One region of the Iodobacter fluviatilis genome, then DNA from elsewhere that is predicted to be linked to it. Evidence: riboswitches for the same ligand, from Rfam matches in the RefSeq annotation. Region 1 holds a riboswitch; the other holds the start of a gene.

Region 1 (6,121 bases):
CCATGATGACAAATCACTACAATCGTCGCTTCATCATCCAGCTCGTTAAAGCGGCTAGGAATAGTATTCATTGAAACTAATTGGCTGCCATCAATATGACAAATCTCATACTCAGTGGCTTCACGCACATCCAATAACAATGGGTTTGGCCGCGAGGTATCGCTTAGCCATTGAGATAACTCAAGCGGGTTAATCTGTTGCATATAAGCCCCTGATATAAATAACGCGGCCAATTAGACCGCACTATTTTCAATTTATTAAAATGCAAATGTTGTTTTTTCTACAGCATTTTTTAAGCGTGGCAAATTGTATTCAAATAATTTATTTTCAGCAAAACTACCCTGATCCACACAGGTAAACAGCGTTGCCGACATAATTGGTAATTCACCCACAACAGCAATCAAACGCCCGCCCACCGCCAGCTGATCTTTTAGGCTAGCAGGAACCTCGGCTAAAGACCCCGTGACAATAATTGCATTAAATGGGCCTTGCTTTTGTGCCGCTGCCAGAGCATCGCCTTGGCTTACAGTGGCATTTTTAATCCCCGCCGCCGCCAAATTGGCGCGGGCGGTTTCTACTAGCGCCGCATCAATTTCTACGCCATACACATGCGCCACTAAGCCCGCTGCCAGCGCCATCAAATAACCCGTGCCTGCGCCCACCACCAACACCTTATCGCTTACTTGCGGATCGATATCTTGCAGCAGCTTGGCTTCCATCTTAGGGGCCAGCATTTGTGCGCCATTTGCCAGCGGCAGCTCGATATCTACAAAGGCCAGCTCTTTTTTGTCGAGCGGCACAAAGTCTTCGCGCTTCACCGCCAATACACGGTTGAGCACCTTTTGATCCAGCACATCCCAAGGGCGAATTTGCTGCTCTACTAATAAATAACGTGCGTTTTCCCAATCCATTTTTATCACCTCAAAGCGAGCTGGGATCAAACCCAGCGTTTGAAAATTTTTGCAATTATCCCACAGACCAAGCCCAGTGTGGTTATAGAGCCTAAGATCACGAGCGGATAAGAACAAAGATAAGTAAATAACAGCGTCATTCCCGCATGCCTTTGGCGGAAATCCAGCGGGATGACTGGATCCCCGATAAAAACGCTCGAGGATGACGACTTCCCCACCCCCCCCACTCCCACTCCCACTCCCACTCACACTCACACTCACACTCCCCACTCCCCACTAACCTTGATACAAATCAGCAGCGCCCTATCTTAAATTTGCTGTTTGCTGGTTTTTTATATACCTTCTCTGCTTTATCGCTAGGGGTTCTGTGCCAGATTTAGGCGCGGATGAGAAATACCCTCTGAACCTGATTCGGTTAATACCGGCGTAGGGAAGCGAGCGGTTGCCCTCATTCCGCTCAACCCGCGCCTTTGTGGAGTAGAGCATGAACGCAAAAGCACAGTTTTTAGCCTCAACCGCCGTCGTCGACGACGCAGCCATCCAGCCACTCCCCAATTCACGCAAAATTTACGTCACCGGCTCACGCAGCGACATCCGTGTGCCTATGCGTGAAATCAGCCAGGCCGACACCCCGCTACAAATGAGTATCAGCGGCGCAACAGAAAAAAACCCACCTATCTTTGTTTATGATTGCTCCGGCCCTTACTCTGATCCAGATACAAAGGTAGACGTGCGCAAAGGGCTTGAAGCCATTCGTAGCACATGGATTAGCGAACGCAATGATACTGAGCGACTTAGCCAGCTCACCAGCGAATATGGCCGCATGCGCGAGGCCGATCCCAAGCTAGATGAATTACGCTTTGAATTAAAACGTCAGCCCCGCGTTGCCAAAGATGGCGCAAACGTCAGCCAAATGCATTACGCCCGTAAAGGCATCATCACGCCAGAAATGGAATACGTGGCGATTCGTGAAAACATGAATCGTGCGGCCTATTTGCAAAGCCTGCGTGACAGCAGCCCAACCGGCGAAAAAATGCTGGCGATGATGAATCGTCAGCATAAGGGGCAAAACTACGGCGCAGTGATGCCGGATGAAATCACCCCAGAATTTGTACGCAGCGAAATCGCCTGTGGCCGCGCCATTATCCCCAATAACATCAACCACCCAGAATCAGAGCCGATGATTATTGGCCGTAATTTCTTGGTCAAGATTAACGGCAATATCGGCAACTCTGCCGTCAGCTCCAGCATTAGTGAAGAAGTAGAAAAAATGACTTGGGGTATTCGCTGGGGTGCAGACACCATTATGGATCTATCCACAGGCAAAAATATCCACGAAACGCGTGAGTGGATTCTACGTAATAGCCCCGTGCCGATCGGCACTGTTCCTATCTACCAAGCGCTCGAAAAAGTAAATGGCAAGGCCGAAGATCTGACTTGGGAAATTTTTAAAGACACGCTGATCGAGCAAGCCGAGCAAGGCGTGGATTATTTCACCATCCACGCGGGTGTCTTACTGCGCTACGTGCCAATGACCGCAGGCCGTATGACTGGCATTGTTAGCCGTGGTGGCTCGATTATGGCGAAATGGTGTTTGGCTCATCATCAAGAAAGCTTTCTTTACACCCATTTTGCAGACATCTGCGAAATCATGAAAAAATACGACGTGGCCTTCAGTTTGGGCGATGGCCTGCGTCCTGGCTCGATTTGGGATGCCAACGATGAAGCGCAGCTAGGCGAGCTAAAAACACTGGGTGAGCTGACGCAAATCGCTTGGCAGCACGATGTACAAGTGATGATCGAAGGCCCTGGCCATGTGCCGATGCAATTGATTAAAGAAAACATGGATTTAGAACTAGATTGGTGCCATGAAGCGCCCTTCTACACCCTAGGGCCGCTGACTACCGATATCGCCCCCGGCTACGATCACATCACCTCCGCCATTGGCGCGGCGCAAATTGGCTGGTACGGCTGCGCCATGCTTTGCTATGTCACGCCGAAAGAGCATTTGGGCCTGCCCAATAAAGATGATGTGAAAGAAGGCATCATTACTTACAAGCTGGCAGCACACGCTGCGGATCTTGCCAAGGGCCACCCCGGCGCGCAGATTCGCGACAACGCGCTATCCAAGGCGCGCTTTGAATTCCGCTGGGAAGACCAGTTTAATCTGGGCCTAGATCCGGATCGCGCACGCGCTTACCACGATGAGACCATGCCAAAAGACAGCGGCAAAGTGGCGCACTTTTGCTCGATGTGCGGCCCGCATTTCTGCTCAATGAAAATCACCCAAGACGTGCGTGAATTTGCAGCCAAGCAAGGGATTGCCGAAGCGGACGCCAATCAGATCGGCATGCAAACCAAATCGATTGAATTTATCAAAAAAGGCGCAGAGGTTTACCACAAGGCTTAATTAAAAGAGCTTAGGGAGTGGGGAGCAGGGGAGTGGGGAGTCGGAAAATCAAACCCGCCACGCCCCTACTCCCCACTATCGACTATCGACTCCCCGCCTCACCCCAAAAAAACATGCTAGTCTCGCCTGCCTTACTCCTTGCCCACAAATCCCATGCAACTCCCTTACTTTCTACTCGCCCTTATCATTGGCCTCATTGTTCCGCTGCAATCGGCCGTCAACAATCAATTAAAAGGCATCATTGGTGGCAGCACGCTGCTGGCGGCGCTTTTGTCTTTTTCTATAGGCACACTCACGTTGGCGCTATGCGCTATTTTAAGCGGGCAAAAGTGGGCAGGATTAAGCCAACTAGGCCAAGTTTCTTGGTGGCAGCTTACCGGAGGCTTAATGGGTGCATTGTTTGTCTTTGGCACCACCTTGCTTGCGCCTCGAATTGGCGTGGCGGCGATGGTTTCCTTAATTGTGGCGGGGCAAATTATCGCCTCCTTACTTTTTGATCGCTTCGGCATTTTAGGCCTGCCTATGCGCGAAATTGGCAGCCTGCGCATCTTAGGTGCAGTGTTTATTGCTGTTGGAGTGCTCTTAGTTAATTTTGGCCCTCTACTCGCAAAACGTTAATCCATCAAAACAAAATAATCTGATAACAACAGTACCGCCTTAGCTTTTAAACCATGTAAACATGGCATAGGCTAGAATGACTTTTCTGCCTCGTGATCGAGATCCAATATGGATGACAATCAATTTCCAGTTACCACACCCGTCAAGTCAGATTCTAATACCATTGCGGCGCTAACTTGGGTAGGGGGAATTTTCTTTGGTTTTATCCCTTCACTCATCGTTTTTTTACTTAAAAAAGACGATCCTTTTGTATTAGAGCATGCAAAAGAGGCGCTTAATTGGTCGATTACGGTGATGATAGGCTATGCCATTAGTGCAGTATTAACCGTTATTTTAGTGGGCTTTTTAGGCATATTTTTACTTGGGCTGGCCAATGTGGTGTTTTGCATTATTGCCGCCATCACGGCCAGTAAAGGCGAAGCCTACCGCCTGCCTTATGTACTTCGCTTAATCAAATAAGCGCTTAAAGCAAAAAGGCCAGTGCATTTTCAAGCGCTGGCCTTTTTATTAAGTGTAAGTGGGTAATCTATCCATTCCACCTAATTATGATGCGAAAAAATCTTTTACTTTATCCATAAACGATTTAGCCCGCGGATTATGCTTATCGGAATCGCCTTGGCTAATTTCTTCAAACTCTTTTAGCAATTCTTTTTGACGCGCAGTTAGTTTAACCGGCGTTTCCAAAATCACATGGCACATTAAATCGCCAGTAATGGCGCTGCGTACGCCCTTGATCCCCTTGCTGCGTAGGCGAAACTGCTGGCCGCTTTGCGTTTCTGCAGGAATAGTAATCCGCGCTTTGCCATCCAGCGTTGGGATTTCAATCTCCCCACCCAAAGCCGCAATGGTAAAGCTGATCGGCATTTCACAATGCAGATCATTGCCATCACGCTGAAACACCGAATGCGCCTTCACATGAATCACCACGTAAAGATCGCCAGATGGCCCACCATTGACGCCCGCTTCGCCTTCGCCACTTAAGCGGATACGATCGCCTTCATCCACGCCCACAGGGATTTTCACTGCCAGTGTTTTGTGCGTGCTAACACGGCCCGTGCCTGAGCAAGGGCGGCATGGATCAGGAATATACTTGCCGCTACCGTGGCACGTTGGGCAAGTCTGCTGCAGGCTAAAAAAGCCTTGAGACACACGCACTTGGCCATGACCACCACAGGTGTGGCAAGTTTTAGCCTGCGTACCTGCCTTCGCCCCACTGCCATGGCAGCTGCCGCATTCTTCATGCGAAGGGATCTTAATCTGGCGCTCTACACCGCGCGCCGCTTCTTCAAGGCTAATTTCTAAGTTGTAACGCAGGTCTGCGCCACGATATACATTAGAGCGCCCACCGCGATTACCGCCGCCTTGGCCAAAAATATCGCCAAAGATATCAGAAAACGCATCTCCAAAGCCTGCTCCACCGCCACCACCGCCCATGCCTGATTGCTGATCAAGACCGGCATGGCCGTACTGATCGTAGGCAGCACGTTTTTGTGCATCGGATAAAACCTCGTAGGCTTCTTTACCCTCTTTAAATTTTTCCTCCGCATCCTTTGCATCAGGATTACGGTCTGGGTGGTACTTCATTGCCAGTTTGCGATACGCTTTTTTAATCTCGTCATCACCCGCATCGCGGTTCACACCTAGCGTGTCGTAAAAATCTTTTTTAGCCATCTTTTTAATCCTGCACAGGAGGCCGCGCCCCACGGAATTCATCAACTGTTTGCACATGGGGGCGAAGCATTCAATCTACAAGCCCCTCACTCTTCTTTCTCAGATTCCCCTTGTATGCGGCCGATTATCTAGCTATGAATAATTCACGCTTCTTACACCTGCATCTTAAAGGTATGTCATGAACATCCTGAATCAATTCTCTATAGGCGGCAGATTGCTTGCTGGCTTCTTATCATGTGCCATCATCACCTTAATTCTAGGCATACTTGGCTATCATAGTGCGGCATCCATGCAAGACCTGACCGAAGATATGCACAATAATCAGCTTGTGCCGATTTTGGATTTAGCCAACGCCAATATGCAGGCCATTTATCATCACCGTGCCGTGTATGCGATTGCACTGGAAACCGATGACAAGAAAATGGCCAAGATTGAAGAAGGCATGAAAGCCAATGAAAGCAAGCTAAAAGAATTGCTAGATAAATACAGAGCTACCTCACTCACCCCACCA
Region 2 (6,121 bases), 1.7 Mb from region 1:
CACCGATGTAATCAACTAAGCCCTGCGGCACGGCGTGGATATGCGCGGCATTTGAGGCCGACAAACCCAAAATTTTATTTGGCCCAATTAACTGCCGGGCCATCTCTGGCGCAATATCTTGCTGGCCCACATGCACTCCGGCTGCATCCACCAACAGCGCTACATCGATATGGTCATTAATAATCAAGGGTATATTCAATGGTTCCAGCGCATTCTTAAGCGCTTGAGCCGCCACCACCCACTGACGTTTTTTCCATCTAGGCGCGCGCAGCTGCACGATACTAACCCCGCCCGCCACGGCGGCTAAGGCAGTTGCTACCATGCCCTGTTCGCCACCACATAAATCAGGATCTAACACTAAATAAAGCGACAAATTAAAAGGATGTTTCATTCATCAGCCGCCTTTAACATGGCAGGTTGCATGATATATAACGCGTCTAAAAACGCGGGGAGAAAGGTACCTGGGCCATCACAAGCCGATTCAGCGCGCTCTCCAGCGATCGCCATCACGGCGCAGGCAGCAGCAACCGCAGCAAGCCGGTCTGACGCGCCAGCTACAAAAGCAGCAACAACGGCAGACAAGGCGCAGCCCGTACCTACCACGTAGGTCATCAAAACATGGCCCCAAGGAACCGCCCAAGTGACTTCACCATCGCTTACATAATCCACCTCGCCCGTTACCACCACAATCGCGCCGGTTTGCTGGGCCAGCCGCTTTGCAGCAGCAATGGCAGATGCAGATTGCGCCGTGCTATCTACACCCTTACCGCTAGCGAACTCACCTGCCAAGCACATAATTTCTGAGGCATTGCCCCTAATTGCCGCTGGCTTTTGTTGCATTAAAACGTGCAAAGCATCGGTTCGGTAAGCCAAAACGCCTGCCGCCACAGGGTCTAACACCCAAGGCGTATCTGCTGCATTGGCTGCGACTACCGCAGCTTGCATCACCGCTAGTCGCGCAGGATAAAGCGTGCCGACATTAATCAATAGCGCATCGGCCATCGATGCAAAGTCGGCAACTTCTGCTTCGGCTACGATCATTGCGGGGGATGCACCAAGTGCGAGCAATACATTTGCCGTGATTGATTGCACCACTTCATTGGTCAGGCAGTGCACCAAGGGTGCTGAGGCGCGCAGGCGTTCTAGCTCTTCGCCAACGCGGCGCAAAGGAAATTGGGGAATAAGAGAGATGGTGTGCAAGTCAGACATTTAAGTTCCTTGGCAGGCGCAGGCGGCCCATCAAGAATGGCCGACATCCCTACGCTGGCATTATCCAGATCAGGTCACGGGTATTTCTCAGCCGCATTTACTTACGGCACCCCGAGTCAGACAGTCATTTTGCGCATAAAGCCAATGACAAACAAGCGTAAAAGATCAAACTTGCAACAAAAGTGCCGCACAAAACCTATAGATACTAGGGCCTGTTGACGTTTTATTAGCCCATTTTTGGGGCGGAACGAAAGTTAAAAATCGCTCATGGCACTCGTACCATGCCGCCATTTTCTCCTTGTTCAGCCCCAAAACCGGGCCAAACGCAGCCGTGAATGAAACGTCAACAGACACTAAGTAAATCGGGCTACTTTTTGTCTTGTAATGCCGCCTGATGACTCAGGTGCATTGCCAAATGCGCTTTAACGCGACTTAACACCAAGGGCAGGCATAATGGCTTGGTCATATAGTCTACTGCGCCCAATTCCATGCCTAAGATCTCATCTTCTGCTTCATTACGAGCCGACATAAAGATGATAGGAATATGGCAAAGCGCTGGATTGGCCTTGATTTGCCGGCAGGTTTCATAACCATCCATTTCTGGCATCAAAATATCCAATAAAATTAGCTGGGGCAGCGGTGCATTAGCCAATATTTTTAGCGCCTCTACGCCATTTTGAGCAGTAATTACCTGAAATTCATTTTTTAACATACGATCAATCAACAACAAATTCATGGGCGTATCATCGACCGCCATCACCGTAGAGGCGTTATTCACCTGAAGCTCTACCTCATCACTACTTGGTTTTACCCCATCTAAAGCCACTATTAAATCCACTAGAAAGCTCACTAAAGTCGAAGAAAATGCTTCTAACATAGGCTTACACATTGGATCTGTTGGACGATAGCGGATAACATTTTCTAATTCAGCGGCCAACTCGGCTAATTCTGCTGCACCAATACTGCCCGCTACGGATTTACTGCTATGTAATAAACGCTCGGCGGTGCTGTAGTCTTTCTCCTCTAAAGCGAGGCTCACCTCTGCAACAATGGCGGATTGACCATGAATAAATTTCCTGAGCATTTCCAAATACAAAGACTCTTTTCCTAGCACCCGGCGCAGGCCATTACTTACATCAAGGCCTGCAACATTGAGCAACTCTAATTTGCTTTTTAATATAAAGGGTTTGTTTTCCAGTGCCATAGGCGCATTTATTTTATTTGCATTTTCAGGGCGTGGCTTTATCCAGCGCAATAAAGCCGACCATAAATAATTAGGCTCGATGGGTTTAGAAACATGATCATTCATTCCTGCAGAAAAACAACGCTCTTGATCTATTTTCATCGCATTAGCGGTCATCGCCACAATGGGTAAATTGGCATGTTGCGGGCATAGCCTAATTTGCATCGTGGCCTCTAACCCATCCATAACCGGCATTTGCATATCCATTAAAACCAAGTCGAAACTAGCTTGTTGAATCTTTTGCAATGCTTGTTGGCCGTTTTCGGCCAAATCAACGATAAAGCCCGCGTCTTGCAATAAATCGATTGCAACCTGTTGATTTAAATCGTTGTCTTCTACCAATAAAATACGCGCACCTTGAATGCTAGATAAATCAATTTCTAGCGTATGCGTATTTAATATAGAAAAAGAAACATTATCGTTAGCACCGCCCAAAACCCGCATGGTGGTATCAAATAATTGCGATGCGCTTACTGGCTTAATTAATACATCATCGATCAAATTAATGGGGCTTTCACTGAATACCTCATCCCGCCCATAAGCGGTGACCACCACTAATTGAGGCGGAGCTTGTATAGCTAATGCTTGAATAGCTCTAGCCGTTTCGCCTCCATCCATCTGGGGCATACGCCAATCTAAAAACACCACAGCGAAAGGCAAGCCAGCTGCATCGGCCCGTGCCACCTCGACCACGGCGGCTTGCCCAGAGGTCACCACAGTCGGCCTAAAAGTCATGGTGCGCAATAAAGCCGCCAAAACACGCGCGGCTTCTTCTTGATCATCCACCACCAGCACAGCTTTATCACGTAAATCAATGTTAGGCACTAAGGGGCGGGGCACCAAACCACTTATTTGTAAGCGAGTGGTAAACCAAAACAGGCTGCCTTCGCCCCAAACACTACTTAACCCTACTTCGCCCCCATTAACTGAGCCAGCTGTTTAGAAATCGCCAAACCCAGCCCGCTGCCACCGTATTTACGGGTGGTTGAGGCATCGGCTTGCTGAAATGATTGAAATAAACGCTCAATTTGCTTAGGCTCAATCCCAATTCCTGTATCGCTTACCGCCCAATAAAGCAAAATACTCTCATCATTTTTTTCTACAACTTTGCAATTTAATTTTATATACCCTTCTTGCGTAAACTTAACCGAATTATTCATGTAATTAATCAGAATTTGCTCAATTCTTAATGAATCGCCACACAATGTCCTAGGCACTTCAGGCTCGATATCAAACACCAGCTCTAACCCTTTATTATTAACTTTATCAATTAATAAATTGGCCACATTGTCCAGCACTTGATCCAACTCAAAATCCAGCATTTCAATTTTCAACTTTCCAGACTCTATTTTAGAAAAATCCAGAATATCATTAATGATCCCCAATAAATGCTGCCCTGACTTTTGAATCTTTTCAATATAATCTCGCTGTTTAAATGTTAAATTAGATTTAAGTACCAAATACGACATACCAATCACCGCATTCATTGGCGTACGTATTTCATGGCTCATATTAGCTAAAAACTCTGATTTTAATTGTGAGGCTTGATCAGCATGGTTACGCGCACGCTCTAGCTCTATTTGCTGACTTTGCAATGCATCATTAGCCAAGGCCAATGCCGAAGTTCGCTCCGATACTTTGATTTCTAGCGCTTCTTCATTACGTTTTAATGCATAAACCAATTCAGTCTGGCTTTGCAAAACATCGGCCTGCGCCTTAGCCCGCTGACGGTGCTGGCGTAGCATTGCTAACGCCAATAATAAGGTGAGTAAGCACTGAAAAATAGTAAGTGTACTGGTGAAAATAATTTGTTTTTTTACTTCCGAACCCCGTGCGTCCACTATATTAGCAGAAGCAATGGCCGACTTTAAGCCCAATTCTTGAATTAAATCTTCTAACAATAGAAATTTCTTGAATAACTCAGCAAACTGAGTAGAGGGTACAGCCCGATCTGGATTGGCGCCTAAATAATGATCTGCCTCGATAACAAACTGACTTAGCTCATTGACTGCTTTAGAAAAAATAGGAAATCCACGCATTAACTCTTTTGGCGCACCTGCTTGACAGTTTATTACTCGGCTAACAAATATTTCATAGCGTAATTTTAATTCATCTAGCGGTATTTTATTTTCATCTAACAAATATAATTCAAAGGTTCTTTCAAAGCGCTGATAATCCACATGCAATTGAATCAGGGCCCAAAGCGCATTATCATCGGCCCGCCCTAATGCTGAATTTAAACTTTTAAATTGAATCACTTGCAAAACAGCAACCGCGGCATAGACGGCTATCAAACTACTAATGATGAGCCATAACAACCGCTTGCTGTGATCCATAGCGCCCCCTTATTGCATATGTATTTTTGAGAGCTGCCAAATAGATCGTGTGTAATACAGATCTTTTTTTAGCTCCGCATGCTTATCATAAGGATACACAACAAATAGCGGGCCTTTTTCACGAATAGTCATCGGCTTGTTATTCATTAGCCGCGCTAATAACACGGGATAACGGGTTACATCAGAGTAAGGCATTTCAACGCGATAGTCATTTAAGGCAACTAAGGTGATATCCCCCCCTTTTACACCTGCTGCGGCCAATACATCCTTTAATAGCGGCCCTGTAAACTTAACGGGCTTGTCATACCAAGGCGTTTGCGTAGTAAACGTGGTTTGGGGGAATTTTGTTAGCTGATCCATCGTAAACACGGTAACTTTACCCTGATTGGACGGACTTACACTTCCATATATAGTGAGCACAACAACGCCATTGGGGATCTCTAATGCAAATACTGAGCCACAAAAACAGCAGATAGCAAACCAGAGTGCTCGTTTCATTGTTTAGACTCCAAAGCAAGCTTCAATAACAATACCGTACGTTTACACAGTAGTATTGAATTGCCTTTCTTGCCCCTACAATACACACACCGATCTGCCATTGACCCAATTCACTAGCAGCCTGTCGGACTTAAGCGATCGTAGCGAGGGAAAGACCGGTTTGAGACAGATTTCGCGGGTTTTTGAGGCGAATAGCTGGCTATTTAACGAGAAAATGCGTGAAATATGGCCAAATCCGGCTTTTCCGTAGTAGATCAGTCTTAAGTCCGACAGGCTGCTAGGCTTTACTTAATCTAGCAACTTAGCTAGTAAGCAAACACCCTGCTCAATCTGCGCCATACTGGCGTGACTAAAATTGAGTCTGAGCGTTGCGGATGGCTGGGGCACTGGATCAAAAGCTGCGCCAGGCATAATCGCCAAACCTGCTGCTAAGGCGGTGCGCATCAAGAGCATCGTATCTTGCTGGGCATGGAGTGTTAGCCAAAAAAACAAACCACCAACCGGTTTTTCCCAATGTGCTTTATCAGCCAAATGCCGTTGTAAGCAGGCATGCATAAAATCACGCTTTTGCCGATACAAGGGCAAAATACGGCTGACATGCCGATCTAAACTACCATCGGCCAATACTTGCGCCACAATGGCTTGACTAAGGCGGTTGCTATGCAAATCGGCAGCTTGCTTAAGCCGTGTAAGGGGCAACATAAGCTCAGGATGCATAATGAGATAACCAAGCCGCAACCCTGGTGCCAATGTTTTAGAAAACGACCCTTGATATACCCAAAGCGCTTTATTTAGCTGAGAAACGATAGGCTCAGGTGCTGGGCTATCAAAAGCA

What was found. Region 1 has a riboswitch for thiamine pyrophosphate ahead of thiC (phosphomethylpyrimidine synthase ThiC). Riboswitches for the same ligand answer to the same signal wherever they lie in the genome.
Region 2: linked by a shared signal. The riboswitch ahead of thiM (hydroxyethylthiazole kinase) and the one ahead of thiC (phosphomethylpyrimidine synthase ThiC) in region 1 are both predicted to bind thiamine pyrophosphate.

What each region holds. Positions count from the first base shown of each region.
Region 1 is NZ_CP025781.1:1,357,459-1,363,579, forward strand. It holds gene C1H71_RS05895 (rhodanese-like domain-containing protein) at 1-203, opposite strand, end outside; gene C1H71_RS05900 (protein-L-isoaspartate O-methyltransferase family protein) at 258-911, opposite strand; TPP riboswitch at 1,260-1,361, shown strand; gene thiC (phosphomethylpyrimidine synthase ThiC) at 1,396-3,321, shown strand; gene C1H71_RS05910 (DMT family transporter) at 3,475-3,939, shown strand; gene C1H71_RS05915 (DUF4870 domain-containing protein) at 4,048-4,398, shown strand; gene dnaJ (molecular chaperone DnaJ) at 4,483-5,610, opposite strand; gene C1H71_RS05925 (methyl-accepting chemotaxis protein) at 5,789-6,121, shown strand, end outside.
Region 2 is NZ_CP025781.1:4,132,966-4,139,086, forward strand. It holds gene thiE (thiamine phosphate synthase) at 1-391, opposite strand, end outside; gene thiM (hydroxyethylthiazole kinase) at 388-1,209, opposite strand; TPP riboswitch at 1,239-1,333, opposite strand; gene C1H71_RS18365 (response regulator) at 1,577-3,277, opposite strand; gene C1H71_RS18370 (hybrid sensor histidine kinase/response regulator) at 3,361-4,788, opposite strand; gene C1H71_RS18375 (molybdopterin-dependent oxidoreductase) at 4,798-5,286, opposite strand; gene C1H71_RS18380 (aminotransferase-like domain-containing protein) at 5,575-6,121, opposite strand, start outside.